DNA from 4 places in the Kocuria sp. KRD140 genome. Region 2 is predicted to be linked to each of the others. Evidence: riboswitches for the same ligand, from Rfam matches in the RefSeq annotation. Region 2 holds a riboswitch; each other region holds the start of a gene.
What was found. A riboswitch is a leader RNA that binds a small molecule or an ion and turns the genes downstream of it on or off. The one in region 2 is predicted to bind S-adenosylmethionine.
Positions count from the first base shown of each region.

Region 1: linked by a shared signal. The riboswitch ahead of J1M36_RS09310 (methylenetetrahydrofolate reductase) and the one ahead of J1M36_RS12235 (O-acetylhomoserine aminocarboxypropyltransferase/cysteine synthase family protein) in region 2 are both predicted to bind S-adenosylmethionine.
Region 3: linked by a shared signal. The riboswitch ahead of J1M36_RS10880 (hypothetical protein) and the one ahead of J1M36_RS12235 (O-acetylhomoserine aminocarboxypropyltransferase/cysteine synthase family protein) in region 2 are both predicted to bind S-adenosylmethionine.
Region 4: linked by a shared signal. The riboswitch ahead of J1M36_RS11835 (MetQ/NlpA family ABC transporter substrate-binding protein) and the one ahead of J1M36_RS12235 (O-acetylhomoserine aminocarboxypropyltransferase/cysteine synthase family protein) in region 2 are both predicted to bind S-adenosylmethionine.

Region 1 is NZ_JABFAW010000009.1:113,083-120,281, reverse strand. It holds gene crtI (phytoene desaturase family protein) at 1-381, opposite strand, end outside; gene J1M36_RS09340 (phytoene/squalene synthase family protein) at 378-1,277, opposite strand; gene J1M36_RS09335 (polyprenyl synthetase family protein) at 1,289-2,575, opposite strand; gene J1M36_RS09330 (MarR family transcriptional regulator) at 2,572-3,078, opposite strand; gene J1M36_RS09325 (fructosamine kinase family protein) at 3,251-4,120, opposite strand; gene J1M36_RS09320 (thermonuclease family protein) at 4,169-4,957, shown strand; gene J1M36_RS09315 (hypothetical protein) at 5,081-5,350, opposite strand; SAM riboswitch class IV at 5,400-5,516, shown strand; gene J1M36_RS09310 (methylenetetrahydrofolate reductase) at 5,561-6,550, shown strand; gene metE (5-methyltetrahydropteroyltriglutamate--homocysteine S-methyltransferase) at 6,748-7,199, shown strand, end outside.
Region 2 is NZ_JABFAW010000019.1:6,578-13,776, reverse strand. It holds gene J1M36_RS12255 (AMP-binding protein) at 1-518, shown strand, start outside; gene J1M36_RS12250 (DUF3995 domain-containing protein) at 528-1,046, shown strand; gene J1M36_RS12245 (succinate dehydrogenase cytochrome b subunit) at 1,192-2,166, shown strand; gene J1M36_RS12240 (succinate dehydrogenase/fumarate reductase iron-sulfur subunit) at 2,166-2,861, shown strand; SAM riboswitch class I at 3,232-3,329, shown strand; gene J1M36_RS12235 (O-acetylhomoserine aminocarboxypropyltransferase/cysteine synthase family protein) at 3,391-4,809, shown strand; gene J1M36_RS12230 (CoA-binding protein) at 4,812-5,303, shown strand; gene J1M36_RS12225 (hypothetical protein) at 5,476-5,661, opposite strand; gene J1M36_RS12220 (hypothetical protein) at 5,862-7,136, shown strand.
Region 3 is NZ_JABFAW010000009.1:475,903-483,101, forward strand. It holds gene J1M36_RS10870 (hypothetical protein) at 1-1,726, shown strand, start outside; partial or broken gene J1M36_RS10875 (BCCT family transporter) at 2,016-2,617, shown strand; gene J1M36_RS12895 (hypothetical protein) at 2,705-2,806, shown strand; gene J1M36_RS10880 (hypothetical protein) at 2,921-3,199, opposite strand; SAM riboswitch class IV at 3,220-3,362, opposite strand; gene J1M36_RS10885 (glycosyltransferase family 1 protein) at 3,474-4,637, opposite strand; gene J1M36_RS10890 (DUF6350 family protein) at 4,756-6,552, shown strand; gene J1M36_RS10895 (DUF308 domain-containing protein) at 6,663-7,199, opposite strand, start outside.
Region 4 is NZ_JABFAW010000009.1:682,179-689,377, reverse strand. It holds gene J1M36_RS11845 (methionine ABC transporter permease) at 104-760, opposite strand; gene J1M36_RS11840 (methionine ABC transporter ATP-binding protein) at 760-1,812, opposite strand; gene J1M36_RS11835 (MetQ/NlpA family ABC transporter substrate-binding protein) at 1,809-2,693, opposite strand; SAM riboswitch class IV at 2,790-2,904, opposite strand; gene dxr (1-deoxy-D-xylulose-5-phosphate reductoisomerase) at 2,958-4,217, opposite strand; gene J1M36_RS11825 (GlsB/YeaQ/YmgE family stress response membrane protein) at 4,380-4,643, opposite strand; gene J1M36_RS11820 (cation acetate symporter) at 4,805-6,445, opposite strand; gene J1M36_RS11815 (DUF485 domain-containing protein) at 6,442-6,831, opposite strand; gene J1M36_RS11810 (DivIVA domain-containing protein) at 6,993-7,199, opposite strand, start outside.

The DNA.
Region 1 (7,199 bases), on a different contig from region 2:
GTCCAGGTACATGCGCAGCGCGCGGGAGGATCCCGGGTCCAGTTGCTCGAACAGTTCCTCCGCGTGCCCGCTGACCACGTCCGTCGGTGGCTCGTCCAGGTGCTCCTCGAAGAACGTGCGGTAGCCCGGGCTCAGGGTGCGCAGGTCCAGTTCTGCTGCGGCGCTGGAGCCCATGAGCCGGAACCACCGGTCGATGACCTCCGGCATGAGGTACCAACTGGGGCCGGTGTCGAACGAGAAGCCCTCCGCGGACCACCGCCCGGAGCGCCCACCCAGGATGTCCTGTTGTTCCAGAAGGGTCACGCGGTGCCCGTCCTGGGCGAGCAGCCCCGCCGTGGCCAGGCCCGCGAAACCGCCGCCGATCACCACCGTCCGTGTCATCGTGTCACCACCGAATCTGAGAGGGAGCGCGCCGCGATCCGCAGTTTCACCGCGGTGGGCACGCTGATGCGTTGTCTGGTCAGTTCCCGCGCGGGGACGCGTTCGATCCGCCGGGACAGTTCCGCGAACAGTCCGTGCGCAATCAGGACCGCCCGGCGAGCGCGCCGGTCCAGGGCCAGGATCCCGGGCATCGCGGCGTCAAGATCCGCATTGAGGTCCGCGAGCAGCTGCGCCTTCTGGGTCTCGTCCAGGTGGGCGGGGTCCGCGCCCGGGAAGTACGTGCGACCGAGCTGGTCGTGGTCCGCCCCGAGGTCACGCAGGAAATTCACCTTCTGGAAGGCCGCTCCCAGCCGCCGGGCCGTGGCCCGCAGCATGTCCCGCTGCTCAGGGGTGTCCGCCCGTGTGCCGGGCATGTCCATGAACACCTCGAGGCACATGAGTCCCACGACCTCCGCGGAACCGTAGATGTACGACTCGAGCGACGCGCCGTCGTGCTCGGCCACGTCCAGGTCGGCGCGCATGGATGCGAAGAACGGTTCGGTCAGCTCCCGCCCGAAACCGTGACGGCGGGCGACGTCCGCGAAGCCGTGGATCACCAGGTCCGTGGCGAATCCCGTGGCCAGGGCCGAGTTCACAGCCGCTTCGTACCCGTCCAGGGCGGTGCGCACGCGGGCGGCTTCGAGGCCCGCGGCGCCCGCGGTGCCGTCCACGACCTCGTCCGCGACGCGTACAAGCGCGTAGATCCCCGCGATGTCCCGGCGCACGGCGGGCGGCAGAGTGCGGCACGCCAGCGAGAAGGAGGTGGAGTACCGGCCGATGACCGACCCGGAGGCCGCGAGGGCCGTGGCGGTGTACAGGCGAAGCGACGCGAGGGGCGGCGCGTCCGAATCCGGCATGGGGGTCCTCACTACGAGTGTCTGTTCAGGACGTGGTGGCACAGCGCGACGAGCTGATCGCGCTGCGCCGCGGGCAGGGGCAGTTCGTCCAGGGTGGTCCGGGCGCGGTCCACGAGATCCGTGGCCAGTTCCACGGCCACGTCCTTGGCGCCGGAGGCCGTGAGCGCTTCCCGCGCGTGATGCACCGTGGTGCGTTCCGCCGCGAGGTCCCTGAGGACCCGGCGGACCGTGGGTACCCCCATCCCGTGGGCGGTGAGCACGGTGGCCTTGCCCGAACGTAGATCCGCGTCCACCGATTTGCCGGTCAGTCCCGGGTCACCGAACGTCCCCAGGACGTCGTCCACCACCTGGTACCCCACGCCCAGCATGGCACCGGCCTGGGCCAGCCGCTCCGCGACGTCCGCGGGAGCACCCGCGAGCAGTGCGCCAGCCCGCAGCGGGGCCTCGAACGAATACGTGGCGGTCTTGAGCCGCTCCATGTCCAGGATGTCCTGCACCCCGGGGTGCTCGGCGCCGAATCGATGCAGGGACAACAGCACATCATCCAGCTCCCCGGCCGCGGAGGCGGTCACGGCGTCGAACACCACGTCCGCCACGGCGCGACACCGCGCGAGGTCCGATGCGCACGTGGTCGCGAGCCGCAGTGCCCCTGCCAACAACAGGTCCCCCGCGAGGATCGCCGCCGAGGCCCCCGCGTGTTCCGCTTCGTGCTCGGGTGCGCCGGCGCGGGCCGCGTCACGGCGGAACAGCTCTCCCACCGTGGGCATGCCCCGGCGCAGCCAGTCGCGGTCCACCACGTCGTCGTGGACCAGCAGGGCCGCGTGCAGCATCTCGAACGACGCCGCCAGGCGCACGCACTCGGGGTCCGGCACCTCTGTCTCCCGGTCGCCCGCCGTGTGGTTCCCGTCTCCGGCCGCATCGCGCACACCCGGCGTCTCCGCGGCATCCCCGGCGTCCGGCGCGACGAGCAGGTCAGGCGCGCTCGATCCATCCCCCGCGCCCCCGGCGAAGGAGGACCACGCGATCCACGTCAGTCGCGGCCGGATGAGCTTGCCGCCCACCATGTGCTCGCGTACCCGCTCCCACAGCACCCCGAAACCCGGGCTCGTGGGAACTCGATTCGCGGGGGCCGCGAAGAACGCGTCCAGCTCTTCCCCCACGGCGGTGCGGAAACGGCACCAGGCGGCGTCGTCGGCGGGGGCGACACTCGGGGAGGCCCCAGGATCGGCAACGGACGGGATCCCGGGAGCCGCTCGGTGGGATTCACGGGACCGGGCGGTGCGTACGCGTTCGGTCATGACCCACCCGCCCCGGGATCGTCCTGGGACGCCTGGTCCGCGCGCCCACGCAAGTCTTCCAAGTACTCCTCCAGACGGGACTCGGTACCTCTCAGGAACCGGAGGACGGCCTCACGCCCGGGCTCGTCCAGGGCGTCGAGCTCGTCCTCGACCATCCCGATTACCGGCACGACGTGCTCCCGGGTCCGCTCCCTGGACGAGGTCACCGCGCGCACAGTCATCCGGCGTTGATCCCCCTCCACGGGCTCCCGGACCACGTGACCCGCGCGCACCAGTCGGTCCACCACCGCGGTCGCGGAGGCCGTCGTGATGTGCAGCGCGTGAGCCAGTTCCGTAGGCCCCATGGAATGGACTATGAGCATGGCCATGGCCGCGTAATCGGTTCCCTTGAGCCCCAAGATGCGGCGGATCTCGTACGCGATCTCCGCGTTGAGCACGACCACCCGGCGCAGCGCACGCGACTGCGGGCTCACCGGCCCGTACCACGTTGCACTGCTCTCCATCGCGTTCCTCGCGTTGTGGATAACTAGACAATCTAGTAAACATCATGCTGCACGTGCGGGGGACGTGTCCAACCATGTCACGCGGGTGGAAAACGTTGTCCGCACCTGCCTTGTAGCAGTCATCGGCCGAGAACGCCCTGTCCTCAGCGGGTGATGGACGCGCCCCGTAGTGTCACATCAGACTGCGCAGGGCCCGTAGGACCGCCCCGCCGTAACCACCGTCGAACCTGATCGCATGCACCAGCAGCGGCGGCAACTGGTACCACGGCACCCGGTCGTGCCAGCCGTCCGCGAGGGGGTAGGCGTCGTCGTACGCCGCGAAGCATTCCCGCCCGAAACCGCCGAAGAGCTGCATCATGGCCAGGTCGTACTCGCGGTGTCCGTAGAACGAGGACGGATCGATGAGCCAGTTCGTCCCGTTGCGATCCACCACGCGGTTGCCTGCCCACAGGTCACCGTGCAGCAGGCTCGGGGGTTCGGGAGGGCCCGCGAGTTCGTCCGCTCGCGGCGCCAAGCGCGCCAGCAGGTCCGACGCCGCGGGGTCCAGGTGTCCCGCGTCGATCGCCGCGCGCAGCAACGGCTCGATGCGGCGGTGTAACAGGAAGTCGGCCCAGTCGTCCGTGGGCGTGAGATCCACCGGGAACGAGCCGATGCGTTCCGGCAGCTCCGCCGAGAGCCACCCGACGTGCGGGGCTCGCGCGCGGTGGATGGCCGCGAGACCAGCACCCATGCTGCGTTCCGTGGCACGGTCCTGCCGTCCGGGACCCTCGTCGATCCACTCGAGCACCAGGGCCTCATCGCCCACGTGATGCACCCTGGGCACCCGCACCTCGGCGGGGGCGACGGCGCGCAGCGCTTCGAGTCCCGCCGCCTCCAACGCCAACACACCCGCCGGGGCACCCGGCATGGTCTTGGCGAACAGGGGCCCGTCCGGGGTCTCGAGCCAGTAGGCGCGGGCGGTGTCCCCGCCGCTCAGGGGACGGGCATCGCTCACGCGCAGGTCCGCGACAATCTCACCGGGAAGCTCATCGATGGTGGCCATGCGTCTTGTCTACACCATGCCGCACTGCGCACCACCCCGGACGACTCAGTGGCCACAGTGGAACGCGTGGTGGACGGGGACACCCTGGACGCCACGATCGCGGGGAAGTCCACGCGGGTGCGGCTGCTGAACATCAATACCCCGGAGGTCGCGCGGGACGGTCAGCCCGGCGAGTGCCTCGCGGACGAGGCCACGGCCAAGCTTGAGGACCTACTGCCCAAGGGATCCACGATCCACCTGGACTACGACGTGGAACGCACGGACCGCTACGGCCGCACCCTCGCCCGAGTGACCCGCGACGACGACGGGTTGAACGTCAACCAGGCACTCGTCAAGGCGGGCCTGGCAACGCCCATGACCGTGGGCGCCAACAGCACGTACCGGCGAGAGATGGACAGCGCGTACAACGTCGCCCAGGCCATGCAGGTCGGTTTCTTCGACCCGAAGCAGGACTGCGCGCCGCCGGGGGAATCCGCATCCCCCGGCACCACAACTCCGAGCACCGCGAGCCCGAGCGCGACGCCGAGTCCCACCTCGTCCTCCACGCCCACTCCCACGCCGACGCTCGAGGCGCCTCCCGCGGTCGTGGAGGACGAGGTCGCCGTGGGCGATCCGGCACCCCAACCCAATCCCGCTCCGCAACCGAACTACAACTACAACCCCGCCCCCGCGCAGCCCGCGGCACCTCAGCTACCGGCCGCGCCCCGGGTACCTGCTGCCCCGCAGCTGCCGGCGGCACCCCACGTGCCCCCGGCTCCCGAGAGTGATGGCGGTTATCCCGGTTACACCGGCCCCCGGTGCTACGAACCGGGAGGAAAGGTCTGGCACCCATGCTGAGTTGCTGATGACACGCCAAGGCGCGCCCACCCGGTCGGTTAACCGGGTGGGCGTCCCTGTTTTTCGCCGCGCTTTGGTCACGCGGGTGCACCGGCGAGCCGCCGGATGCACGGCGGCCCGAACTCAGGGTTCGTGACGACCGGGGTTGGCGGTCGCGCTGCGCAAGGGGGACGGCGTCGTCGTCGGAGCGGGTGCCTGCGAGGACGCGGACCCGCCCGCGGCCGGCGCCGCGGCTATCGAGCGCGAGACCCAGTTCTCGGGTCCCAACTCGGGCATCTTCATGTCCTGCACGTCGTGGGGCAGGATGACCACGGCAGGGCCCAGGTGCCCCCGTGCGGTCCATTCCGCCCGCTTGGGAAGACGAGCGCGGCGGGAGGCCGGCGGTTCCGTCATCGTTCGTGGGCCTCGTCACGGGGCTGTGCTACGCTTACTCGTAACAAAGGATCATGAGTCCCGGTGCGAAGCTCTGGCTAGCCGGGCGGCAACCCTCCAGCTGTAGTGGGGTGCCCCAGATGAGGATCCGGCCGCCGCGCAACCGCGTGGTCGGCAAGTACGGCGCTCGGAGCTCGTCCTCCGGCGTCCTAAGGCCGGAGGATTTTTTATATGCCCGCACCCCTCGCAGCGTCAGAACCCGCGCCCGTGACTGGCCCGCCCACGGGGACGTCCTGGCTGGTCCGGCGCCCGCGCCGCTCCACGCTCGTCTCGTTCGAAGTGTTCCCGCCGCGGCCCACCGCGGACCCGGACACTGTGTGGCGCAACATCGACGCCATGGCCCAGGCCGGGCCGGATTTCTTCTCCGTCACCCACGGTCACGCCGGCCATCACGGCGTCTCCCGCGAGGCGCTGCGCCACCTGCGCCGCACGACCAAGACCCCGGTCATGGCGCACTTCACGTGCGGTGGCACGGACCGCGCGGGTCTCGAGCGCGCCGTGGACCAGTTGCTGGACGACGGCGTTCGCGACCTCCTCGCGCTGCGCGGCGACCCGCCCCTGGGTACCGGGGAATGGCGGACCCCCGCGGGTGGCCTGGGCCGGGCCTCCCAACTGGTGGAGCTGATCCGGGACGTCGAACGACGTCGCTTCGGCACCGGGTTCCGCCCGGGTCAGCGACCGCTGTCCGTGTCGGTGGCGTGCTACCCGTCCCCCGCGCGAGGCCGCGACTTCGAGGCGGATCTCGCGTCCCTGTGGGACAAGCAGGAGGCCGGTGCGGACTACGCGATCACGCAGGTGCTCTACGAACCCGAGGACTACGCCACGTTCCTGGAACGCGCGCGCTCGGAGGGCATCCACATCCCCGTGGTCGCCGGGCTCATGCCGCTGAGCAACCCGCAACGGTTGCAGCGCATGACCGAGATCACCGGGGTCCGGGTCCCGGAACGCCTCACCCGGTTCCTGCGCGCCGACACTCCTGAGGAACTGCGCCACCGAGGGGTCGCGGCCACCCTGTCCCTGATCGACGACCTCATGGATCTGGGCTGCGCCGGTTTCCACCTGTACACGTTCAACCGCCCCGAGGCGGCGCTGACCATCCTGGAGCACCTGCGGGTCCGGGATGCCGCACGCGAATACCGAGGCCGCAGCCCCGCGGCCTGACCGCCGCACCAGCCCCGACCGACCCGTGAACCGATCGTGTTGGCTTCGACCGCCACATCCGGGCAGGCCGAAAATCGTTCGTAGCGGCACCACCCACGCTGACGTTCCCCTTACCCCGCCGCGCCGGAGCACACCCGTTGCCGCGGCTCATCACACCCCCTAACCGCCATACCCCACACCAGCTCCGAGGAGTTCCCATGAGCACCCAGCCCGTCCCGTTCCCCGCCGCCACGATCCTGGGCTACCCCCGCATCGGCCCCGACCGCGAGCTCAAGCGCGCACTCGAGTCCTATTGGAAGGACCCGCAACAGCACCCCGCCACCACCGTGCTGGACACCCTCGCCCGGTTGCGTGAGCGCACCGCCACGCGATTGTCCGAACTCGGCCTCACCGCGGATCACGCTGTGCCGTCCGAGGGGTTCGCGGTGGACCACGTCCTGGACACGTCCCTGGCGCTGGGCGCGGTTCCCGCGCGGTTCATCGCGGACGGCTACGAGCCCGCCGCCCCGGACACGCCCCGCGGGATCGAGCTGATCACGGCGTTGTCCCGCGGCACCGATCGGTTGGAGCCGCTCGAGATGACCAAGTGGTTCGACACCAACTACCACTACTACGTACCCGAGATCGGCCCGGACACCCCGTTGCGTGC
Region 2 (7,199 bases):
ATCCGCAGCGCTACCTGTCCTCCTACTGGGCGGCCTACGGCGAGCGCGGTTGGTTCCTGGCCGGGGACGGCGCACGCACCGATGACGAGGGCGACCTCTACATCCTGGGGCGGGTGGACGACGTGATCAACGTGAGCGGGCACCGGTTGTCGACGATCGAGATCGAATCCGCCCTGGTGACCCACCCCCACGTAGTGGAGGCCGGGGCCACCCCGATCCGCGACGCGGTAACGGGCCACGCCATTTTGGCGTGCGTGGTGCTCACGGCGGATGCGCAATCGCTGTCCGCGGACGAGGTCCGCGAGGAGCTGCGCGCGCACGTGGCCCGGGAGATCGGCCCGATCGCCAAACCTCGCGAGGTCATCGTGGTTCCGGATCTGCCCAAGACCCGTTCGGGGAAGATCACACGCCGCCTGCTGACCCAGCTCTACGAGGGCGAGCAGCTGGGCGACCGTTCCTCGCTGCAGAACGAGGAAGCGCTAAACGCGATCGCGGAGGTCTTGGCAGGGCGTGCTTAGCTTGACCACATGAGCTTGTTGCCCCGATCCCACGGCGGTCGCGGCTGGGTCTGGTTGGCGTGTGCGGCCGGGGTCGTGCATGCCGGATTCAGCCTCTACTGGGCTTTGGGCGGGCACTGGTTCCTGGACACCGTGGGGCAGTGGACGGTACGGCTGTCCTACGAGGCACCCCTGGCCGTCGGGCTGGGGCTGGGCATGGTTTCGCTTTTCAAGCTCATGGCGGCCATCATCCCAGTGGCGGAAGCCTACGACAGGGTGCCCTGGCGGCGGTTCTGGCGGGCCACAAGTTGGGTGGGTGCCGCGGTCCTGGTGGTCTACGGCGGGACCAACACGGTGATCAGCAATGCCGTGCTCATCGGGCTCATCCGCCCGGCCACCGGATACGAGCGACTAGCCATGATCGGTCACGCATGGTTGTGGGATCCACTGTTCCTGGTCTGGGGTGCCGCGCTGCTGATCCATCTGTGGCGGTCCCGGCCGGCGCGGACGCGCCCGCACGGCACACGTAAGTCACTTATCGGGAGGTGAACATCCGCACGAAGGAGACGACCGGGGAGCCCACGCCGCCAACTGCGGATGACCACCACCCAGGCTTCTTCCCGATCTGCGGGCATGACCGCGTGTGACCCCGCGAACTGTTATGCCCCGAAGGAACTTCTAAGATGGCTCAGTGATGAATTCCGCCGCGCAGCCCTCGACCGAGCGACCCGTCACCGGCACTACCCGCACGGCCACCGCCCCCGCGGACGCGTCCGTCACTGCCGGGATTGCTGCCGTGGCCGGCGATGCCTGGCAGCGCATGTTCGGGGACACCCACAGCTCCGACCTCAAGCTCGCCATGGCCGCCTCGGGCACCGTGTTGAGCGTGTTCACTGTGGGGCACATGGCCGGGAATATGCAGGTCTACCTAGGCCGGGACCACTACAACGAATACGCCGAGTTCATTCGCACGGTGGGCGCGCCGGTGCTGCCCCGCAACTCCGTGCTGTGGGTCGTGCGTATCGGGTTGATCGGAAGTGCTGCGACCCACGTGTTGGCCGGAACCGAGCTCACGCTGCGGGCCATGAGCGCCGAGGGCCGCACGGTGGCGGATGCGCTCCGGCCCATCACGTGGCGGGTGGGCGCCGCCGCTCAGAAGATACGGAACGGTTTCCCCACCGCGCCTGCCCCGAGCGGGACGCAACGGTACCGGAAAGCGGCGTTCGACGGAGCCTTCCTGGCCAGCCACTTCGACCGCCACGCGCCACGTCAGCGTCCCCGAGGCCGACGCCGCTCCGTCCCCCGAATCATCGCCCGCTCGATGCGCTCCACGGGCGCGGTGCTCGGACTGTTCACGGTGTACCACGTGCTGGACCTGACGGCGGGCGCCCGGCCTGCTGCTTCCGTAAGCCACACCCACGGTGACGCGTACGGCAACCTGGTGGCGAGCCTGTCCCGGCCGTCCGTGGCGGTGTTCTATACGGCCTCGATGGCCGCGCTCGCCGGACACATGATCCATGGCTTGCGGACCGCCGCGATGGACACCGGGGTGACCGGAACCGCGCGACGGGTACGACAGGTGGACACGATCGCTAAGGCCGTGGGCGGCGTCGTCGCCCTGGGGAACGTGAGCATTCCCGTGGCCGTACTGACCAAGGTGGTGCGCTGATGCTGTTGACCGTTCACGTGTGGCGCCAGGCGGGCGAGGACGAGCCCGGTGGCTTCGAGACCGTCCACCCCGTGCAGGCCCGCGAGGACCTGAGCATGCTCGAATTGCTCGATGCCGTCAACGAGACGCTCGAGCGCCAGGGTGCAGAGCCGGTGAGCTTCGACGACGGCTGTCGCGAGGGCATCTGCGGCAAGTGCGGCGTGACCGTGGACGGCGTGGCCCACGGGCCGGAGAAGAACCGGGCCTCGTGCACGCAGTCGCTCAGGGCCTACCGGGACGGGGACGAGATCTTCATCGAGCCCCTGCGCGCGGGAGCGTTCCCGGTCAAGAAGGACCTGTCCGTGGACAAGAAGGCCCTGCGGCGCGTGGCCAAGGAGGCCAAGTTCCCGGTCGCGATGAAGGCGTTGAACACCGCTGGGTGCATCAGCTGCGGCGCGTGCGTGGCCGCGTGCCCCAACGGCTCGGGCCAGCTCTACGTGGGCACGCTGCTCAAGGAACTGCCGCCGCTCGCCAAGACGCCCGAGGAACGCGACGAGCGCTCGAGCAAGGTGCTCGACGCCGCCGAGCACGAGTTCGGCCCGTGCTCCCTGCTGGGCGATTGCACGGAGGTCTGCCCGGCGGGGCTGCCACTCGAGAACCTCACCGCGGTGGCGCGGGAAAACCTGCGCCGGAAGGACCCCGAGAAGTACGGCTGAGTTCCGCCCCGAAGCCAGCGAGCTCACCAGCAGTCGGCGACCCCACGGGCGGGAAGTTCACCGCTTTCACCGCGGGCCCCACCGACCGGGGGCCGAACCGCGGACGGGCGGGTCAGCCCTTGCGCCACCGGGGAAAGGGCAGCCGCAACGGCCCGGCGGGACGCGCGGTGGTGCGGGCCGCCGAGCGTGAGTCCTCGACCACCGTGGCATCCGGGATCCTGCGGGCCAGGGAACGCTGGAACCTGTTCTGCAGCGTGACCTTCGCGGCGGGGCACCCGTGGCGCGCGCCCTCTGAATCAATCGCACCCGCTTTCGGGCGGCTGCGATCCGCACGGTTTGGTCCGTCACCCACGCGCGCGACACAATAGACGCACCATCCCGAGCGGCCGAGAGACCTGGATCCATGACGCCGCAGCAACCCGCAGTGCTCGGCCAACTGCACGGTGCTACCGCCAGGACCGATGGAGTGCTGCGCGGCCCCGGGCAGCTGTCGGACGGGAGCCGTACCCGGCCGACGAGGAGGACATCCATGGCCGAGCACCAGTTCGGTTTCCGCACCCGCGCCCTGCACGCCGGCGGCACCCCGGACGCCGAGCACGGCGCCCGCTCCGTGCCCATCTACCAGACCAGCTCGTTCGTCTTCAAGGACGCCGACGACGCCGCCAACCTGTTCGCGCTGCAGAAGTACGGCAACATTTACTCGCGCATCGGCAACCCCACCGTGGCGGCCTTGGAAGAGCGCATCGCCTCCCTCGAGGGCGGGATCGGGGCGGTCGCCACGTCCTCCGGGATGGCCGCCGAGTTCATCACGTTCGCCGCGCTGTGTGGCCAGGGTGACCACGTGGTGGCCTCGTCCCAGCTCTACGGCGGAACGGTCACCCAGCTGGACGTGACCCTGCGTCGCTTCGGTGTGGAGACCACCTTCGTCCCCGGGACCGAGCCCGCCGACTACAAGGCCGCGATCACCGAACACACCAAGGCCGTGTACACCGAGCTCGTGGCCAACCCTTCCGGGGAGATCGCGGATCTGGAGGGGCTCGCCGCGGTGGCCCACGAAGCAGGCGTGCCGCTCATCGTGGACGCGACGCTCAACACCCCGTACCTGTGCCGCCCGTTCGAGCACGGCGCGGACATCGTGATCCACTCGATCACCAAGTTCCTGGGCGGGCACGGTAACACTCTGGGCGGCGTGGTGGTCGAATCCGGCCGCTTCGACTGGGGCAACGGGAAGTTCCCGGCCATGACCGAACCGGTTCCCTCGTACAACAACGTGACGTGGTGGGGGAACTTCGGTGAGTACGGGTTCCTGACCAAACTGCGTTCGGAGCAGCTGCGGGACATCGGGCCGTCCTTGACCCCGCAGGCCGCGTGGAACCTGCTGCAGGGTGTGGAGACCCTCCCCCAGCGCATGGACGCCCACGTGGCCAACACGCAGGAGGTCGTGCAGTGGCTCGCCACGGATCCACGCATCTCCTACGTCAATTACGCGGGACTCGAGGGCCACCCCCACCACGAACGCGCGCAGAAGTACCTGCCCCACGGCATCGGATCCGTTTTCGCCTTCGGTGTGGCCGGCACGGACGAGTTGAGCGGCCGTGAGGTGGGCGCCCGATTCATCGGGAGCCTGCAACTGGCCTCACACCTGGCCAACATCGGGGACGCCCGCACCCTTGTGCTGCACCCCGCATCCACGACCCACCAGCAGTTGAGCTCCGAACAGCTCGCCGCGGGCGGGGTCAAGGAGGACCTGATCCGGATCTCCGTGGGTCTCGAGGACGCCGCGGACATCCTGTGGGACCTGGACCAGGCACTGAGCGCAGCCAGCGGTAGGAACCGGGACGGCGGCGTCGTCGCCCCCTCCGCCGCGCTCACGGACGCGGCGCGCACCACCCTGGACCAGGACAACAGTGCGGCGGCCTGCGCGCTGCCCGGAGCCGAAGGAGAATAGGTATGAGCACGCAACGCACCTGGGTGGGCCCCAGCGCCCCCGAACGGCTCGGCATCCTCCGAGGCACGCGCTCGATCGCGATCGTGGGGATGTCCAACAAGCCGTCCCGTGCGAGCTACTTCGTGGCCACGTACCTGCAGTCGTCGAGCCCGTACCGCGTGTACTTCGTGAACCCCGTGCTGGACGAGGTGCTGGGCCAGAAGGCCTACCCGTCGCTCGCGGAGCTGCCCGAGGTCCCGGACCTCGTGGACGTGTTCCGCAAGGACGCGGACCTGCCCGACGTGGCTCGGGAGGCCGTGGCCGTGGGCGCCAAGACCCTGTGGCTGCAGCTGGGCTCGTGGAACGAGGAAGCGGCGGCCATCGCGGAGGACGCCGGGCTGGACGTGGTGATGGACCAGTGCGTGAAGATCGAGCACGCGCGCTTCCACGGCGGTCTTCACCTGGCCGGGTTCAACACCGGAGTGATCTCCTCGAAGCGCCAGGTCCTGGCCTGAGACCGGGGCGCGACGGCGCCGGCGCGCCGCTGCCGACGCCGCTGACCGGCCACCCCCGCTGACGCCCGCACCGGAAATCGAATTTCTAGTGGAGTAAAAGCAGATTTGGGCGCGAACCCTGCTTTTACTCAGTTAAATCGCGAGGGCTATCGGCCCTGCGAGTGCGGGTCGCTCAGGGTGGAGTGCACCACGGGTGACCCCATTCGTCCACCTCGAAGCGCGAGTAGTCACCCATGGGTGCGTCGAACGATCCCGCCTCCCCGGAGCACACCAGGACCTCCTGCTGCGGGGCGTCGTCGCGGACGGCGTCCCAACCGGCCACCCAGCTCTCGAGATCTGTCTGCCACTGCTGCGTCACGGGGTGCTCCCTTCGTCGAATGCTCCGCCTCCGAGTATTCCACCGGCCCCTGAGCCGGGAGGTGTCGGCATCATCACGTCACGGGCAGGCCGCTGCCACGTGGCGCGGACGAGCCCACTCCCTATGCTTGACCAGTGGAGAAGACCTGGAATGTGGTCCGAGCCACATGAGAACCGTCCGACCCCCGAGGAGTTGCTCCCGTGTCCGCCAAGAAAACCCTGCAAGTCACCCTGGCCTTCGTGGGCCTGCTGGTGGGTGCCGGTTTCGCCACCGGTCAAGAAGTCATCCAGTACTTTATCTCGTTCGGTGTCTGGGGGCTGGCCGGCGCGGTGGTCTCGGGGATCCTGATGATCGCCGCGGGTGCCGTGATCATCCACATCGGCAGCTACTTCCTGGCGGACGAGCACCGCCGGGTCTTCCGGTCCGTGTCCTCTCCCGTGGTGTCCCGGTTCCTGGACATCGCGGTGAGTCTGACCCTGCTGGCCATGGGCATCGTGATGCTCGCCGGCGCGGGTTCCACACTGGAACAACAGTTCGGGCTGCCCGCGTGGATCGGTTCGGCCATCATGGTGGTGCTCGTGATGGTCACGGGGCTGCTCAACGTCAACAAGGTCACCAACATCATCTCGGCGGTCACCCCGGCGATCTTCGTGGCCGTGATCGTGGCGTTCGGTTACACCCTGACCAAGCTCCCCGTGGATCTCGGATCGCTGCACGAGCTCGCGGTGCAGGCGGGCTCCCCCGTGAGCCCGTGGTGGCTGTCCGCGATCAACTACACGTGCATGGCCCTGATGCTGGGCGTGTCCATGTCCCTGGTGATCGGCGGCAACGCCCTCAACCCGCGCGATGCCGGCTGGGGCGGGCTGCTGGGCGGCGTGGTCTACACCGTTCTTCTGGCCATGAACGCCTTCGCCCTACTCGTGAACTTCGATGCCGTGGGCGGCTCCGAGGTGCCCATGCTCCAGCTCTTCCAGACCATGCACCCCTGGGCCGCACTCGGGATGGTTGTGGTGACGTTCGTGATGATCTACAACACGACCATCAGCATGTTCTACGCCCTGGGTCGCCGGGTCACCGTGAACCACCGCCACCGCTACGTCCCGATTTTCCTGGGCCTGTGCGCGGTGGGTTACGTGGTGAGCCTCGTGGGCTTCGGCACCCTGATGAGCGTGGTCTACCCGATCATCGGGTACGTGGGCATGGTCCTGGTGGTCGTCATGCTGTGGTGGTGGTTCCGTCACCGCGAGGACATCAGCGTGGAGGCCGGGCGCCGCAACCGAATCCGCGCCCTGCTGACCAAGCGTCGCGCGCAGGACAAGGAGTTCTCCGAGTTCAACGAGCACCAGCTCCGGGACGCGGCCCACGATTCCCCCGCGGACGACGACGCCCTCACCGGCGCGATCGACACCCAGGTCCAGCAGGATCTCGCGGACGGCTCGGGCGATTCCCCGAGCCCCTCGCCCGAGCGCGGCTGAGCGCAGCCGTCGAGCGGCCCCCGCGAGCGGCGTCGTCCGCGCGCGCCGCGCACAGACGACGAC
Region 3 (7,199 bases), on a different contig from region 2:
CCAGGTGCTGCGTGCCGGTGACCCCGCGCTGACCGTCAACGACAACTTCTCGGCCCTTGTACCCCGCCTGGTCCCCGCAATCACCCTGTCCGGCGGGCTGCGGATCCCCGGGGACGTGGACCGGTTCTCGGCCCTGCGGCCCCCGCAGTTGACCGTCACGTCCGACAGCGACGACCCCCTGTCCGTGGAGTGCGAGTGGCGTAACCCGCACTCGTTCAAGCTCATGAGCACCAAGCTCACCGCACCCCGGGTGCCACCGTTCCAGGTGAGCCTGGGCGGGACCGATCTGGCCCGCGAGGACGGCCACCTCAAGCCCAACGACTACACGCTGGTGCTGCGTTCCGGGCGCACCGTGAAGCAGCGCCTCGAGTTCCGCGTGCGGGACAGTTCCTACTACATCACTCAACGTTCCCTGGGCTACGACGGTGAGATGGTCCACGTCGCGGAGGAACCGTTGTGGCCCGTCACCGCGGTAACGCGGGACGAGATCCCGGATGAGTACGTCCAGGGCTCGTTCGACAACATGGACCCCCACGAGGCCGCCGTGGACGAGGTCCCCGTGCCCGAGGTCGCCGGGTGGGAGTCCGCCGAGGGGCAGATGTTCCCCGAGCGCAGCAACGAGCTGCCCGAGGCCCCGGACGTGTCCTGCATGGTCACGGGCAAGCACAAAGTGATCCTGCCCCCCATGGATCCCAAGGCCAAGGCGCCGTGGGTGTTCGGGCGCTGCAAGTTCTGCGGGCTCACCAAGCGCTACCCCGGCCGGCTCACCAAGCTCTCGGCGGTGGGTCAGACGGGTTCGGTCGAGGCACTGCAGTTCATCGGCCCGGACGAGGGCGAGTACCCGGGGTCCTGGGCGCCGTTCAAGGACATCCTCACGTTCTTGGGTGGCGGCAAGCGGTCGAGCCTGTCCATCGTGGCGCGCCAGCTCGAGGACTCCGAGCGCTTCGAGGAATGGTTCGTGGGTCACCTGCAGGCCCTCGGTTTCCTGGAGGTGATCCGGGACGAGAACTGGACGGTGCGCCGCTGGCAGGTGTGCTCCCCGGCCCTGACCCAGCTCGTGGACGGCTCCATCCTGCTCACGGGCGGGTGGAAGACCGACCAAGAGGACGCCGTGACGCAGGCGGTCGGGGCCCAGGGTGGTGAGGTCGTGGTGCTGTCCCCGGAGGACCACGCGACCACCATGCTCCAGGATGTGGACCTCGACGCGCTGAGCAAGCTGCTGCCCGAGGGGCTGTGCGACGTGGTCTACGACGCCGGGCCCGTCATGCTCGACACCCTGCCCCCGTTGTCCTCGGTCGTCGCCGGGCTGCCCCTGAAGGAGATGCAGTACAACGGGGTCGCGGAACGCTTCGTGCCCGCGGACGCCACGTGGGAGGCCACGGACGACCGCAACCAGGCGGGGCTGTACCGGATCAACCACCACCACAAGACGCGCTACGCCTACCGCACCGCGGAGGACGTGGTCTCGGGTCACGCCCGTCCCGTGTCCTCGGGGCTCGGCAAGCACCTCGCGGCGCGGGACACCGGCACGGCGTTGGTCAGCTACGATCCCGAGCTGCGGTTGCTCTCCGTGCCCATCGGTGCCGCCCTGCCGGGGCTGTACGGGCGCGCCACGGTGCTGTGCTCGGGGCTGCTGCCCACGCTCGTGGACGAGGACTTCTCCCTGAACTACGGGGACGTCTCCGAGGAGTTCGCGAGCGCCCTCGTGGCCAAGCTGCTGGGCTGACAGTGCCGCCCCGGGCGAACGGGGGTGTGCTCGTGGGGCCGCGCGGCTGCATTCGGCTGCTGCGCGGCCCTCTTCTAAAGTGAGGTGGCGTGCCATGACTAACGGCTGGTAGTAAGGCGCCTCAACCCCGGGTCGTCCGACGTCCGACCCGCATCCCCGACGTGACCACACACGATTCCTCGTCCATCCGTCACCCACGCCCGGGCTCGTCGCCCGTCGCGGATCCGCCCGCCCTGTCCGGGCCCCTCGCTCTGCGCCACCCCGGTTGCCCGTCAACTGGCGGGTCTTCGTGGCCGCGGCAACCCTGCTTGTCTCGCTGTCCGCCTGGGCCACGGAGGCACCCGAGCACGCCGACGCCGTGATCGGCGGCGTGGTCGCGTGGGTCGCCTCCCGGCCGGGGTGGTTCTACATCCTCACGGCCGCTCTCGCGATCGTGTTCGTGATCCTGGTCGCGGACAGCAGGCACGGCACGATCAAGATGGGCCCGGACCACGCGAAACCCCAGTTCAACCTGTTCACGGGGTGGGCCATGTACGCCCTGATGGGCATGGCATTTGGCTACTTCGCCTACCGCTTCGGCATGCCGCTGAGCATCCGCTCCGCTCTCTACCCCTGATCGGGTGCCGGATCCACGGTGCCGCCGGTGACGCCGTGGACACCGCGGCGCTGCTGGGGACCATCTTCGGGGTGGCCACGTCCCTGGGGATCGGGGTGGTCCAGTTGAACTTCGGACTGCGCTACCTGTTCGCCGTCCCCGAAAACCTGGCGGTGCCGTCGGCACTGACCGCCCTGGGGATCCTCATGGCGGTGGCTTCGTGCGTCTTGGGCGTGGACAAGGGCATCCGGCGGCTTTCCGAGCTGAACATCATCCTGGCGATCGGGCTCATGCTGTACGTGCTCATCACCGGGCGCACGGCGTTCCTGCTGGATGCAATCGTCAAGGGCGTGAGCGGATTGCGCGTGGCAGACGCCTCGGTGATGCCCGAGCTCGTGACGGTGAACCCGAACATCACGGTCTTCATGAGCGGTGAACGCGCCGCCGAGCTGATCGCCCAGGACCGGGACACGACCGCCCACTGAGAACCGGGCGGGAGCGCAGAGAAGCGCTCGACACACGCGTGTGGCCCGGATCCGTTCGGACCCGGGCCGCACCGTTCGTGGAGTTCGCGGTCGCGGTGACCGTGTGCGCGTGGACTACGCGGGCATCGGCTCCAGCTTGTAGAAGGACACCCCGCCGGTCACCCGGGAGGCCCCGGGGACCAGGAGTCGGCTGTACTTGGCGCACCACTGGCCGCGCCCCCGTGTGTGCTGTGCGGCGAGTGCGACCTCACGGGCGTCGTCCGCGAAGTACTCGTGCTCGTGACCGTCCGATCCCGTGATGGACACCACGTGCCGGGCGGGGTCCGCCTGAACGGTGACGTCCACCCACTGTTCGCGGGTGTCGGGGTGGGATTTCTGGGTTGTCGTGTTCATGATGTCGGGCCTCTGATTTTTCCGGTCGCTTGCCGGAACCACACGTGTGGCCCCGGCCGCTTCGTCATCCAATCCACCCCTGAACCGAGGGTTGGCGTACGCCGAGTTGGAGCTCTGGGCGCGCGGTGACGTCCTTGTCGTTGCGCGGGCGCATCTCGTGAAGCTGCTTCGAGCCTATCCGTGGATTCGGGGGACCAGCCAGGCGCGGACCGAGAATGTCATCAAAACTTAACCAAGCTTCTGTTGAGTAACATCTGGCACCCGGCGGCGGTTCTCATGGGGTGCGCAGGTCGCTGCGGCGCGTGCCGCGCATCCGGGAGGTGACCGTGCGAGCGCGCTCGTAGTGGCCCAGCAACTGCTCGCACACAGCACCCCACGTGCGCTCCTGCACGCACTGGTGGGCAGTGCGCGCGAAGGCGAGGCGTTTGGCGTCGTCGCCCGCGAGGTCCCGGACGCGCTCGCGCAACCCGGCCAGGTCACCCGGGGCGTAGAGCCACCCGTTACGCGAGGAGTCCACGAGGTCCAGGGGACCGCCGCGGCCCACGGCCACCACCGGGACCCCGGAGGCCATGGCTTCCTGGATGGTCTGGCAGAACGTCTCGTGCTCACCGGGGTGCACGAACACGTCCAGCGACGCCATGGCCGTGGCGAGTTCGGTGCCCGTGAGGAAGCCCTCGAAGTGCGCGTTGGGCAATACCGAGCGCAGCGACTCCTTCCCGGGGCCGGAACCGATGATCACGAGCCGGGTGTCCGGCAGGGCGTCGATCGCGGCGAGGTCCGCGACCTGCTTCTCGGGGGCCAACCGCCCCACGTATCCCACGAGTCGCTTGCCGCCGCCCACGCGCTCGCGCCACGCGTGATCGCGCAGCGCGGGACGGAACCGGCTCGTGTCCACTCCGCGGCGCCACATGTGCACCCGCTGGACGCCATGCTCGTGGAGTTGGCTGATCGACGCCGTGGAGGGAGCGAGCGTGAGGGTCGCACTGTTGTGCATCGCACGCACGTGGGACCACATGGCGGTCTCCAGCACGGACGCCCCGTAGCGTGCGGCGTAACCGGGCACGTCCGTCTGGTACACGGCCACGCACGGCAGACCCAAACCCTTGGCGGCCTGGATGGCCTGCCACCCGAGCACGAACGGGGACGCCACGTGCACCACGTCCGGCGCGAAACGGGCCAGGATGCGCTGCATGCGACTCACGGTGCAGCTCGCCACGCGGACCTCGGGATAGCCCGCGAGCGGCAGAGACGGGATGCGCTCGATCCGCACGCCGTCCACGTGGTCCACCGAGCCCAGGAACAGGGTCTTCTCGTAGGAGGGGGCGATCACCATGGCCTCGTGCCCGTGATCCCGCAGGTGTTCCAGGACGCGGATCACCGAATGAGTGACACCGTTGACGTGGGGGAGGAACTGTTCGGCCACCAATGCGATTCTCACGGTTCCCACTGTGGGCCCGGCGCCTCACGGGGGAGTCACCCGGGGGTGGCCCGCAGGTGAAGTCCGGGCTAACTTCGCTGCCCGTGGTGCGCGGGTGAACGTGAAAAGATGTCCGGTGATGAAACTTCCCTCACTGCCCGGCGTGGTCTCGGGCGTACGCGACCGCTTCACGTCGCACGGTTCGTCCCCCGTGCGCGCCGCCGACGTGCCCCGCCCCGAACCGGACGACTCCCCGGGACTGCCCATGCCGCTCGCGCTGCAGGGCGTGATCGAGCTGCTCGCGGTGGCCGTGGTGGGCCTGTTGCTGGGCACCGTGCTCCTGGGTGCGGTATGGGCTGCGGGGGGCTTCGCGACCCTGGGCGCGGACGGGAGCCTGCAGCTCGCCGGTCAGGTCTGGTTGCTCGCGCACTGCGTGCCCCTCACGATCCAAGCCATCCAGGGCCTGTCGCTGGTCGGTGGCGGGACGGTCACGCTCGTGCCTCTAGGGCTCACGCTGATCCCGTTCGGCCTCGCGGTGATCGCGGGCCGCCGGATCGCCCGGGCGTGCTGGCGCGGTCAGTTCCTGATCCCGTTCTTTGCCGGGATGCTCGCGTACGCGCTCTTCGGGGCCCTCGTGGGCTGGCTCAGCCGCACCGAACAAGTCTCGGTGGACCTCGTGGCGGCCGCCCTGTTGCCCCTGGTCCCGGCCGGGTTGGGCACCCTCGTGGGCGGATGGAGCGCTTCGCGCTCGCTCGCCGCGGTGCTCGGGGCCGACGTCGCGTCCTGGTTGCAGCGCACGAGCCAGCACTCACGCTGGGCCGGTTCCTACGTGTGGGCCGTGATCCGCGCCGGTTTCCTCGCCGCGGTCACCGCTGTGGCGGCCGGTGCCCTGTTGTTCGTGGTGGCGCTCGCGTGGAACTGGGACCGCGTGATCACGGTCTACCAGGACCTCGGTACCGGCGCTGCGGGGGACACCGCCCTGACGGCACTGCAGTTCGGGTACCTGCCCAACATGGTCGTGTGGGCGCTCACGTGGGCCACCGGTGCCGGCTTCTCGCTGGGCACCGGGACCCTGGTGTCGCCGTTCCAGAGCACGCTGGGACCGCTGCCGCAGTTCCCGGCGCTCGCCGCGCTGCCCACCGGTGACCCGTGGCTGTACGCCCCTGCGGTCCTGGGGTTGCCCGTGCTCGCGGGTCTGCTCGCGGGGTGGTGGTTCTGCCGCGAGGGTGAGAACCACCTGGACGACTGGATGGCCATCCGCCTGCCCCTGCGCTGGATCACGTTCGTGCTCTCCACCGTGCTCACGGCGGTGTTCATGGCCGCGGTGGGGGCGGGCCTCGTGACCGCGCTCGCGTGGCTCTCCAGCGGTTCGCTGGGCATCGGCAGGCTCACGGACATCGGCCCGCACGCGTGGCACGTGTTCCTGTGGCTCGGTGCCGAACTCGCGGTGGGCGCCACCGTGGGGTGCCTGGCCGGGCCCTGGCTCGAACGCGAGGGCTACCGTTCCCGCTCCCGCGCCGAGGCGGACGAGCTCCCCGTGCCGGATTCCCCGGCCCCGGAGGACGACGCCGCTGTGGCCCACCACGACGCCCTGCCCGCCGCTGGCGCCGTGCACAGTTCCCGCTCGGCTTCCGGCCCCGGCGCCGGGCAGGATGCTCGCACGGCACCCGGTGGCCGTCCTGGATCCGGGGCGGCCGTCCCGGACGGCGAGGTCACGGCTCGGGGTGTCCGGGGTCTGTTCCGGGGCCGCGCGTCGCGCGCTGCCGCCGAGCCCGAGCGGGAGTCCCAGCCCCGCGGCGGGTCCACGGCCGTGGGACGATCGGCAGACGAACCGGGACTGTCCCGCCGTGAGGAGGCCAAGCGTCGTCGTGCGCAGCGCAGGTCCGAGAAGCGCAAGGCCGCGCGGCTGGCCGCCCTCGACGACGAGCGGGACTGAGACGACGATGAACCGCTCCTGGCGCCGACGGGCTCGGGCGTCCCAGGACGTGGGACTGGGCCGATGACGAACCGCTCTCGATAGCAATGGACTCGCTGGGAGCGGGCGTCTCAGGACCCGGGACCGGCGGAGGTCGGCGAGGTCGCTCCCGGTGTAGCACTCCCCGAAGGGGCAGGGTTCGAGGCGCTCGACGTGGGCGTGACAAGGGAGGCCTCAGGCGTGGCGGTGGCCGTCGGATCGTCCTGCGGCGCACCCGTCTCGAGGGGCGCACCCGAGAAATGCTTCCACACGTTGTCGTTGAGCTGTTGCTCGCACCGGCTGGTCGAGGACAGCGTGAGGGCCCGATCGGTGCATTCCTGGTAGACCTGGGTGGCCGGCCACACGAGCAACCGGGTGCCGCCGCCCAGCGCGTTGATCACACCCCACACGATGGCCAACACCGCGAGCACCGTGATCGGGACCCGTGAGGACGAACCGCGGGAGCGCGCGAGCGCGATGATGCCCAGCACGATCCCGGCGATGGCGAGTACGAGCCCCGCCACGGTGGACCACACGTCACCCACCACGAGTGCGGAGGCGAGCACCGCGAGGGCCGCGGCTACCGCGGCGAACCGGAGCCGAGCGCCGTCAGAGGGGTCCCCCGACTG
Region 4 (7,199 bases), on a different contig from region 2:
CCCACTCCTCCCACGTGCTACAGCCGCACGTGATGCGCCGAACACGACGCCGCCCCCGGAATGTTCCAGGGGCGGCGTCGCCATGGTACGGGGCGCGTGAGCGTCAGCGGCGCATGATCCTGCGCGCGAGCCAGTTGCCGAAGAACTGCACGAGCTGGACCAGGATGATGATCACGATCACCGCGGCCCACGTGACCTGGTCGTTGAAGCGCTGATAGCCCAGGCGCAACGCGAAGTCACCCAGACCACCGGCACCGATCGCACCGGCCATCGCGGACATGTCCGTGATGCCGATGACCAGGAACGTGTACCCCAACACGAGCGGGCCGAGCGCCTCCGGCAGGATCACCGTGGTGATGATCTTCCAGCGCGAGACCCCCATGGACCGCGCGGCCTCGATCACCCCGGGATCCACCGTCATGAGGTTCTGCTCCACGATGCGGGCCACCGCGAACGTAGCGCCGATGGTCATGGTGAAGATCGCGGCGTTGGGGCCCAGGCGCGTGCCCACGACCGATTCCGTGACCTGACCCAGGGCGGCCAGCAGGATGATGAACGGGATGGGACGCACGAAGTTCACCAGGAGGTTCAGCGCGGTGAACAGTGGACCGTTCTCCAGGATGCTGCCCCGCCGGGTCACGTAGAGCCCCATGCCCACGGCCAGGCCGATGAGCCCGGCCAGCACGAGGGTCACGGAGACCATATACAGCGTCTGCCCGGTTGCGTCCAACAACTGCGGGCCCAGAGCAGACCACTCCATCACTCACTCACCTCCCGCACCGTGGTGACGGCGCGCAGACTCTCGACGGCGCGGTCCACGGACTCGTCCGAACCGGTCAGGGACAGCGTGAGCGTTCCGAAGGACTGTGACTGCAGGATGGAGATCCCCCCGAAGGCAATGTTGAAGCTGACACCGTCACGGGCGGCGTCCGAGAGCACGTCCCCGATCCGGTTCTGGTCGGTGACGTCCACCAGCACGAGCCGCCCGGGGTGTTCCCGGCGCAGCTTCTCGATCTCGTCCGCGCGCGGCACGGTGCGCGTGACCGAGGAGACGAACTTGCGCGTGGTCTGCGCCCGCGGGTGGGCGAAGACCTCCGCGGTGGTCCCGGTCTCCACCACCCGACCGCTGTCCATCACGGCCACGCGGTCCGCGGTGGCCCGCACCACGTCCATCTCGTGGGTGATCAACACGATGGTGATCCCCAGCTCACGGTTGACGCGCTTGAGCAGACCCAGGACCTCCTGGGTGGTCTCCGGGTCCAACGCCGAGGTGGACTCGTCCGCGAGCAGCAGTTCGGGATTGCTCGCGAGCGCGCGGGCGATCCCCACGCGCTGCTTCTGACCACCCGAGAGCTGCTCGGGGTAGTTCCCGGCGCGCTCGGTCAAGCCCACGAACTCCAACAGTTCCGCGACCCGCGCCTTGCGTTCCTCGGGCTTCCACCCGGCACGCTTGAGCGGGTACTCGATGTTGCCCGCCACGGTGCGTGACGTGAACAGGTTGAACTGCTGGAAGATCATCCCGATCTTGCGGCGGATGGGCGCCAGCTGGGACTCGCTGCGCCCGTCCACACGGTTACCGGCGACCTCGAGCGTCCCGGACGAGATCGGTTCCAGGCCGTTGATCAGCCGCACGAGGGTGGACTTGCCCGCCCCCGAGTAGCCGATCACCGCGAAGATCTCACCGCGGCGGATGTCCAGGTCCACGGAGTCCACCGCGGTCACGGTGCGCGGGCGGCGTTTGGACCCCGTGACGAAGACCTTGCTCACGTCCCGGAAACTGACCAGGGTGTCCGCCGTGGCGGACGGGCTCACTTGGTCTGCTCCTTGAGGTCCTGCGAGTAGCGGGCCAGCAAGTCCTTGAGCTCCTGCTGATCCACCTTGGTGGGCACCGCGGTGCCCTTGGTCTCGGTCTTCTCCGCCTCCTGGACCTTGTCGTCGTAGTAGAAGCTCGCGACCTTCTTCAGGGTCTCGTTGTCCGCGTTCGCCTCGGTCGCGGCGAAGAGGTTGTCGTACACCTTGGCGCTGTCCGCGGTGGGATCGTCCTGAGCCAGCGCGGACTTGGGATCGATGTTCGCGCGGTCCAGGAAGTCGTTGTTGACCACGGAGGCGGCCACTGAGTCCATGGACAGCACGGTCTGCTCGGCGGAGACCGGGCGGACCGTGACCTTGGACTTGGCAGTGTCGATGTCCTGCTCGGTGGGGGCGATCGTGTCCTTGGTGAACTCCACGAGACCCTGCTGGTGCAAGAGGTTCAGGGCGCGGGACAGGTTGATCGAGTCGTTCGGCACGGCGATCTCGTCACCCTGCTTGAAGTCACCCACGGATTTCACGCTCTTGGAGTACAGCCCCAGCGGGAAGATGGACGTGGAGCCCACGGGAGTGATGGTGTCCCCGGAGTTGTTGTTGTAATCGGCGAGGTACGCGATGTGCTGGAACCAGTTCATGTCGATGTCACCGCTCTTCAGAGCGGGGTTCGGCTGGCTGTAGTCACTGAAGTCCACGTACTCGACCGTGATGTCGTTGTCCGCGGCGACCTGCTTCAACGCGTCCTGCACGGGGGTCGAGCCCACGATCCCGACGGTGATCTTGCCGTCCGCGGCCGGGTCCGAGTTGTCGGAGCCGCCGCCGCACGCGGTGAGGGTGAGGCCCAGGGTGGTGGCCAACACGACGGGAATCAAACGCTTGGTTCGCATGATCATGCCTTTCCAGGGGTCTGTGACGGGGACTCGCGGGGCGAACAGTCCCCCCTGGATGAGGGCACACGGGACGGGCACGTGCTGATTTCCGGGGAACCGCACTTGCCGTGATCTGTTGCAACCGCGACCGGATGGTCATCTGGGGCACCCCGCTACGGGAGAGGGTTGCCGTCCGGCCAGCCAGAGCTACGCGCCGGATCTCGTCATCCACTCGGAATTTTAGCACGGCCCTGCCATGGGCCGGCGACCGCCGGAAGGGCCCTATGCCATCCCGGCGATACGTTCGTCCGCGCGGGCCCGGGCCCACTCCTCCGCCCCCAGGACGTCCTCGAGGGTGGGCCGCGTGACGCCGTCGTGATCCTCCAGCACACGCTCGACCATGTCCACGATCTGCGTGAAGCCGAGCGCCCCGCGGTGGAACGCGTGCACGGCCTGCTCGTTGGCGGCGTTGAACACCGCGGGCCACGTCCCGCCGCGCGAACCCGCGTGCTTCATGAGCTCCACGGCGGGGAACGCCTGCGAATCGAGCGGTTCGAACGTCCACTGTGCGGCCCGGGTCCAGTCGCACCCCGCGGCGGCGCCGGTCACGCGGTGGGGCCAGCCGATTCCGAGCGCGATGGGCAGGCGCATGTCCGGCGGGGACGCCTGCGCCAGGGTGGATCCGTCCACGAACTCCACCATGGAGTGCACGACCGATTGCGGATGCACCGTGACGTCGATCCGGTCCAGGGGGACGTCGAACAGTAGGCTCGCCTCGAGCACCTCCAGTGCCTTGTTGACCATGGTCGCGGAGTTCGTGGTGACCATGACCCCCATGTCCCACGTGGGGTGCTGCAGGGCCTGTTCGGGTGTCACACGCGTGAGCTGCTCGCGCGTCATGCCGCGGAACGGTCCGCCGGACGCCGTGAGCACGAGCCGACGCACCTCGGAGGCCGTCCCGGAGCGCAGGGCCTGGGCGATCGCCGAGTGTTCGGAGTCCACGGGGATCAGCGCGTCCTCGAGGCCCGTGTCCGCCGCTGCGCGCAACACGAGCGGACCGCCCGCGATCAGGGACTCCTTGTTCGCGAGCGCCACCCGCCGACCCGCTCCCAGCGCCGCCAGGGTGGGTGCGAGCCCGATGCTCCCGGTGATCCCGTTCAGCACGAGGTCCGAACCCTCCCACTGCGCGATCCGGGTTGCAGCGTCCGGCCCATACAGGACCTCGGGTGCCGCCGACGACGCCGCGCGTGACCGGTCCGCGATCAGCTCACGCAACCGGGTGGCGTCGTCCGCCGTACCGCTCGTGCCCACCGCACGGACACCGAACGTCACGGCCTGCTGAGCGAGCAGCTCGAGGTGACCCGCGCCCGCGGCGAGCGCCACGACCTCGAAGGGCTCGTGGGTGGCATCCGAGACGGGCCGGCGCAGCCCCGCGGCCTCGGACACGACGTCGAGCGCCTGCGTCCCGATGGATCCCGTGGACCCCAGGATCACGAGGCGCCGGGGGGCCTGCCGGGTGGCGGAGTCGAGATCGGGGGTCATGCCGGTGGAGGAAGTCATGACCCCAGTATCGCGTGAGCGCCGCACCCCGCACGCACGGCACCGAGCACACGACTCCGGACGCACGACACGGGAGATACGACAAGGGCGCCACCCGGAGGTGACGCCCTTGTGTGGATGGCCCGTTCAGGACCCGCGGATGATTCAGCGACGGCGGCCGACGACGGCGCCGTAGATGAGCAGCACGATGATCGCGCCGATCACGGACGTGATGATCGTGCCGATGCTGAAGCTGTTGATCCCGTCGCTCAGGCCGGGGATGAAGCTACCCAGCCAGCCGCCCAGGAAGGCCCCCACGATGCCGAGGATGATGGTGACGATGATCCCGCCACCCTGCTTGCCCGGAAGGATCAGCTTGGCGAGCGCGCCGGCGATCAGACCGAGGATGATCCAGCTAATGATGCCCATTTCTCCACCTCTGGTTCTCGTTGTGCGCGTTTGCGGTGTTCCGCAACCGCATGTGGTCAGCGAACTGGTTCACAGTGTAGTACCAGACACCAACGCTACACGGGCCGCCGCGTCCGGATGAAACCGGACACGGCGGCCGTGTCAAGGGGCGGTGAACCAGGTCAGTGCGAGACGGCCTTCTCCGCTCCCACTCCCGTGAGGGAACGCACTTCCATCTCGGACTGCTTGCGCGGGTCCTCCGGCCGGCGCTCGCTGAGCGAGCCCAGGAAACCGAGCAGGAAGGACGCCGGGATCGAGATGATGCCGGGGTTGGACAGCGGGTAGAACGCGAAGTCCGCGCCGGGGATCATGGAGGTCTCCGATCCGGACATCACCGGGGAGAAGATAATGAGCACCACGGAGATGATCAGCCCGCCGTACATGGACAATACCGCGCCGCGCGTGGTGAAGCGCTTCCAGTAGAGCGAGTAGAGGATGGTGGGCAGATTGGCGGAGGCCGCCACCGCGAAGGCGAGGGCCACGAGGAACGCCACGTTTTGACCCTGCGCGCCAATGCCGCCGGCGACCGAGATCAGGCCGATGACCACCACGGTGGTCTTGGCCACCCGCAGTTCCTGACGCGGGTCCGAGGTGCCCTTCTTGATCACGGACGTGTAGATGTCGTGTGCGAAGGACGCGGAGGCCGTGATAGCCAGACCGGCGACCACGGCGAGGATCGTGGCGAACGCGACCGCCGCAATCAGACCCATGAGGATGGACCCGCCGAGTTCGTACGCGAGCAACGGAGCCGCCGAGTTCACACCACCAGGCGCGCCCTTGATCCGGTCCGCACCGATCAGCGCGGCCGCACCGAACCCGAGCACCAGGGTGAAGAGGTAGAATAAGCCGATCAGAGTGATCGCCCAAACCACGGACTTGCGGGCCTCCTTGGCGGTGGGCACCGTATAGAAGCGCATGAGCACGTGCGGCAGGCCGGCGGCGCCCAGGACGAGGGCCAGACCCAGCGAGATGAAGTCCAGCTTGGAGATCTCGCTCACGCCGTACTTCAGTCCGGGATCGAGCATCGCGGGGTTGTTGTTCGTCTCCACGGCCGCGCCGAGCATGGTCGAGAAATTGAACCCGAACAAGACCAGGATCCACACGGTCATCACGGCGACGCCGGATACGAGCAGGCACGCCTTGATGATTTGCACCCATGTGGTGCCCTTCATGCCGCCCACGAGCACGTAGACGATCATGATGACGCCCACGATCACGATCACCAGGGACTGCCCGGCCCGGGAGCCGATCCCCAGCAGCAGGGACACCAGGGCCCCCGCCCCGGCCATTTGCGCCAGGAGGTAGAAGAACGTCACGGCCAGGGTGGAGATGGACGCCGCGACCCGCACGGGCCTCTGCCGCAATCGGAACGAGAGCACGTCCGCCATGGTGAACTTGCCGGTGTTGCGCAGCGGCTCGGCGATCAGTAGCAGGGCTACGAGCCACGCGACGAAGAAGCCGATCGAGTACAGGAACCCGTCGTAGCCCTGCAGGGCGATCGCGCCCACGATGCCCAGGAACGACGCCGCGGAGAGGTAGTCACCCGCGATGGCCAGACCGTTCTGGGTCCCGGAGAACGAGCGCCCACCCGCGTAGTAGTCCGCGGCCGTGGCGGTGGACTTGGACGCCCGGATCACGACCACGAGCGTCACGAGCACGAACGCCAGGAAGATCGAGATATTGATCGCGGGGTTGCCCACGGTGGACGTGGCGGTCTCCGCCAGGTGCACCGCGGGTGTCGAGAGGGCGGGGACGGCGATCATGGCCGGGCCTCCTGGTGGTCGTCGGCCCGGTGGCCGGAAGTGGATTCGAGGTCCTCACGCAACGCGGTGGCCTGCGGATCGAGCTTGCGGTTGGCGAAGCTCACGTACGCGGCGGTGATCCCGAATGTGGTGACGAACTGCAGCAGACCCAGGATCAGACCCAGGTTGACGTTGCCCACGACCCGCGTGGACATGAAGCCCGGCGCGTAGATGGCGAGGACCACGTAGAGCAGGTACCAGACCAGGAACGCGATGGCCAGGGGGAAGACGAAGGATCGGTGGGTCGAGCGCAGCCGTTGGAACTCGTGCGAACGCTGGACCGCGGGGAAGTCGATGCCCCGGGTTGCCGTGGAACCGTTGGGGTCGACAGGGGGCGTGGACGCCATGTGTGCCTCCTTGTGTGATGGCCACCACAGTACGCACTGTGTATCCAATGACACAAGACATGCCCGTCACAACGTCGAAAAACCCCTGAAATTCGCGGTTTGGTTAGCCCACCTTACAATTTTGATCGATCTGTGTATACATTCAGCGTCATGGCGCGCCGCTACGGCCGCATGGCCAGGACGAACTCCACGGCCCGGTCCAGGAACGCGTCCACCTGTTGTTCCTCGTAGCTGCGCTGACCCTGGGCGGATCGAAAGACCGCCGTCCTCACGAGCCGCGGGTCCACCTCGGGTTCACCGCGCAACGCGTCCATGAGCCGGTCGCACAGCACGTCCACGTCCGCCGCCGCGTAACCCAGCGTGCGGTG